Regions from separate parts of the Actinoplanes sp. NPDC051475 genome, predicted to be linked through region 1. Evidence: riboswitches for the same ligand, from Rfam matches in the RefSeq annotation. Region 1 holds a riboswitch; the other holds the start of a gene.
What was found. A riboswitch is a leader RNA that binds a small molecule or an ion and turns the genes downstream of it on or off. The one in region 1 is predicted to bind FMN.
Positions count from the first base shown of each region.

Region 2: another riboswitch for FMN. It lies ahead of AB0368_RS02355 (nicotinamide mononucleotide transporter family protein); the one in region 1 lies ahead of ribD (bifunctional diaminohydroxyphosphoribosylaminopyrimidine deaminase/5-amino-6-(5-phosphoribosylamino)uracil reductase RibD).

Region 1 covers NZ_JBFAZZ010000006.1:58,409-60,604, forward strand. Annotated here, with positions in the region: partial or broken gene ribD (bifunctional diaminohydroxyphosphoribosylaminopyrimidine deaminase/5-amino-6-(5-phosphoribosylamino)uracil reductase RibD) at 1-927, opposite strand, end outside; FMN riboswitch at 1,061-1,243, opposite strand; gene AB0368_RS14105 (response regulator) at 1,319-2,196, opposite strand, start outside.
Region 2 covers NZ_JBFAZZ010000001.1:521,108-523,303, forward strand. Annotated here, with positions in the region: gene AB0368_RS02350 (hypothetical protein) at 1-543, shown strand, start outside; gene AB0368_RS02355 (nicotinamide mononucleotide transporter family protein) at 504-1,220, opposite strand; FMN riboswitch at 1,289-1,419, opposite strand; gene AB0368_RS02360 (serine/threonine-protein kinase) at 1,685-2,196, shown strand, end outside.

The sequences.
Region 1 (2,196 bases):
GGCGCCGAGCAGCTTCGGCGCGATGAAGCCCACCACCCGGTCGACCAGCCCCGCGGCCAGGAACGCCCCGGCCAGGGTCGGGCCGCCCTCGAGCAGCACCGCGCGGATGCCGCGGGCGTACAGGCCGGCGAGCAGGGCGGAGAGGTCGACGTGGCCGTCCGGCCCCACGCCGACCTCGGCCGCCGTCGCGATCCAGGTCTCGGCGGCGGCGTCGCGGACGCGGGCCGTCGCCGGGGTACGCCCGGACGAGTCGACGACCACCCGCAGCGGCTGCTTGATCGCGAGGCTGCCGTCGCGCAGGTCCCGGACGGTGAGCTGAGGGTCGTCGGCGAGCACCGTGCCCACGCCGGCCACGATGGCGTCGACTGTGCTGCGCAGCCGGTGCACGTCGGCCCGGGCCGGCTCCGAGGTGATCCACATGCTGGTGCCGTCGGCCGCCGCCGAGCGCCCGTCCAGGGTGGCCGCGTACTTCCAGGTCACGTACGGGCGGGCGCGGCGTACGGCGGTCAGCCAGGCAACGTTGCCCGCCTCGGCCTCCTGACGGCGTACCCCCGTCTCGATCTGGATCCCGGCGGCGCGCAGCGTCGCCGCTCCCCCGGCCGCGACCGGCGTCGGGTCGTCGACGGCGATGACCACCCGCTTGATCCCCGCCGCGATGAGCGCCTGGGCGCACGGGCCGGTCCGCCCGGTGTGGTTGCAGGGCTCGAGGGTGACCACCGCGGTGCCGCCCCGGGCCCGCTTGCCGGCCTGGGCGAGCGCGACGATCTCGGCGTGCGGGCCGCCCGCGTACGCGTGGAACCCCTCCCCCACGACCTTGCCGTCGAGGTCGAGCAGGAGGCAGCCGACGACCGGGTTGGGGCTGGTGGTGCCGAGGCCACGGGCAGCCAGCGCAATCGCGCGCCCCATCGCCTCGTGCTCGGTGACCATTTCCCTGCCTTTCCCTGACGCGGTGCGGTCACGCGCTCAGGGAGATGGGGAAAAACGCCGGGAACAGGACATCAGGGGACGCTTCGCGCCGCCCTGGACGAGGCACGCCGCGACGAGCCCTCGGTCCTGTTCCGCGCGCTGTCTCCCATCCGGACTGTCTGACCGATCGGCGTGTGCCGTTCGATCAACCGTCGGCCCTGGAGTCTCACCAGGTCCACCGGCCGTCGCAGAGCGACGTCCGGGTCGCGGGCTTACCTCCTCAAGATGCAGGAGGATCACCGCCGGTTCGGAATTTCACCGAGTCCCGCCAGCGCGTGGTGGGTCACCGGTCAGTGTTGCACGGGATCGGCGAGTTGCCACCTGCTGGGCGACCCACGTCACAAGTACGACATCAGAGCGGCGGGTCGTCGAGGTTCTCCGAGTCGAGGCGGCGGCGGTCGATGGCGACGTACGAGCCCGGCTGGCTCTTGGCGACCTTCTTCATCTCCGAGGCGACCGCCACCACGGCCCGGTGGTCGAGGTAGTTGCGGCCACCGTCGGTGGACTGCGCCACCCCGATGGAGAGCGTCACCAGCGCCGCCCGCTGCTTACCGCCACGCCGGTCCGGCACCTCGATGTAGCCGCGGCGCGCGTCCTCCGGGTCGTACAGCTGGTCGGCGGAGGCCTCGAAGTCGGTCACCATGTGCTTGGTCAGGGGAAGCACCTGCTCGGGATGGCAGATGAAGACGAAGTCGTCGCCGCCGATGTGGCCGAGGAACACCGGCGGGCGCCCGGCCGCGGCGGCAGCGCGGTGCAGGCTGCGCGCCAGCGTGGTGATGAAGTCGTCGCCGCGGTCGAAGCCGTACACGTCGTTGACCGGCTTGAACCGGTCGATGTCGACGTAGCCGACGGAGAACTCCCCGCCGGCCTTCATCCGGTCGACGATCTCGCGTGTCACACGGGCGTTGCCGGGCAGCCCGGTCAGGGGCGACACCTCGCGGAACTCCTTGTTGCGCCGCAGCGTCGAGGAGACCCGGGCGATCAGCTCCGCGGTGTCGAACGGCTTGACCAGGTAGTCGTCGACGCCGGCGGTCAGCCCCACGACCTTGTCGACGGTCATGCCCTTGGCGGTCAGCATGATGACCGGCAGCGCGGAGGTCAGCGGCTCGGCCCGCAGCCGGCGGGTCAGCTCGACGCCGTCCATCCGCGGCATCATCCAGTCGACCACCGCGAGGTCGGGGCGGCGCGACTCCATCATCTCCAGCGCCTCCTGGCCGTCGCGCGCCCGGA
Region 2 (2,196 bases), on a different contig from region 1:
AACCTCGGGCTGGTCAACCGCGGTCCCGGTACGCTGCGTTACCCGCCGTTCGTGAACAACCTGCCATGGATCGAGGTCACCCTGCCGCGGGGAGTCGCCATCGTGCGGGCCGACGAGCGCTGCTCGACGCTGTTCGGCGGCGACGAACCGTCCGGGCCGCCCCCGTCGATGGCCGCCGCCGAGTCCTTCGGCTCGAGGCCGCCGGATTACGTTTGCACGCCTCAGTCGCTGCTCTTGCGGCCCGGACAGCGCCTGTCGTTCACCTTCACGGTGCGGGTCGCCCCCGGCGTTCGCGACGGCAAGGGCTCGGTCGGCCTGAGCATGCTCGACGACGGGAAGTCCGTCGACCGGTACGCCGGCGACAACAGCGCCCCCATCACGGTCAGCCTCGGCGGTGGAGGCGGTGGACTTCCCGTCACGGGGAGCGCCGCCGCAGCCGTCGCGGGCGGAGGCGTACTGCTCATGGTCATCGGGGTTGCTGTGGTGGTGGTGCTACGACGGCGTCACGCGACGGTCTCCATGGCGGGGGAGTCGATCCGCTGAGCCTGTGCCGTCCGGGAGATCCGCAGCCACACCATGAAGCCCCAGATCACGAATCCCGCGTAGACCGCGTACAGGACCGCTGACGGATAGTAGCGGAAGTGCAGCAGTTCGGGCACGCCCACCAGGTCCACCGCGATCCAGCAGAGCCAGAATTCGACCCAGCCGCGCGCCATCGCGTACGTCGCCAGGATCGAGCCCACGAAGATCCAGGAGTCGGCGAGGTAGTACCACCAGGGGACCGGGAATCCCGCCCCGACGGCGCGGAAGACGAAGAAGCACAGGACCACCGCGGACAGTGCCAGCGTCAGGACCACCGCTCGCTGGCGGGGGGTCGCCCAGTGCGGCACCACGGCCGCGCCGCCGGGGGCGTGGCGGTTGCGGCGCCAGCGCCACCAGCCGTAGATGCTGGTGGCGATGAAGAAGACCTGGCGGGAGGCCTGGCCGTAGAGCGGGGTGCCCTGGTCGTTGCCGACCGCCTGGCCCAGGAACACCGTGAAGAGCAGGACGTTGCCGACGATGCCGACCGGCCACGCCCAGGCGTTGCGGCGCAGGCCGAACAGGGCCGAGCCGAGCCCGAACGCGTTGCCGACGATCTCCCGGTAGTAGATCGCCTGGGTGTCGGTGACCTGCCACTTCGCGTCGTAGAACGCGGTCAGCAGGGTGTTCAGCGAATCCATCCGGATCACCTCCGTGTACGACAGAGGTGCACGCCGGGGAGCGACCGCGCACGCGGGTAAGTGATCGTCCGCGTGCCGCCTCCCATCCGGACTTTCACCGTCGGTCCCGGAATTCCACCGGGTCAACCGGCCGCCGGCTGCGGTCGGGTCGCGGACTGTCACCGCCGGTTCGGATTTTCACCGACCCCGGAGCACGCTGAACGATGGTGCTGATCGGATGCTAGTCCCGTCGGGCCTCGGCGCCGGGACAAGCGACGAACGCCACATCGTGGCGGCGGCGCAACCCTGCCCAACGAGCCCGCCGGGACGCGGTGACGGCCGGCCGGCGAGGGTCGCGGCTGGCGGGAGTTCGGGCGTCCGTCCCTTGTCGTCGCGCGTACCGGCCGCCACGATCGTCGGCGCCCCCGCCGAGCCTTCGGCGTGGACGGTCGACGCCGCCAGAAGACGGAAGGACCCGACATCACGTGTCGTACATCCCCTCAGCGCCCAGCGACGAGGCCGCGACGATGGATCTCAGCGGGCGCTGCGTCGGGAACGCGTACGTCCTGATCTGCCCGGTCGGGCACGGCGCCACCGGGACGGTCTGGCGCGGCCTGGAGCAGGCGTCCGGCGACCAGGTGGCGGTGAAGTTGCTGCACGAGGGCCTGCTGCGGCAGCCCAAGCTCGTGACCCGGTTCGTGCAGGAGCGGTCGATCCTCAAGATGCTGCGGCACGAGCACATCGTCGGCGTCCGGGACCTGTTCAGCGTGGGGGAGTCGCTGGCTCTGGCCATGGACTTCGTGGGCGGCGGCAACCTGCGGGAACGGCTGCGGGACGCCGGCACGCTGGAGCCGGCCGAGGCGGCGCGGCTGCTGGCGCAGGTCGCCGCGGCGCTGACCCAGGCGCATTCGCTCGGGGTGGTGCACCGCGACGTCAAGCCGGACAACATCATGCTGCACGTCCGGGCCGAGCGTGCCGACGTACGCCTCACCGACTT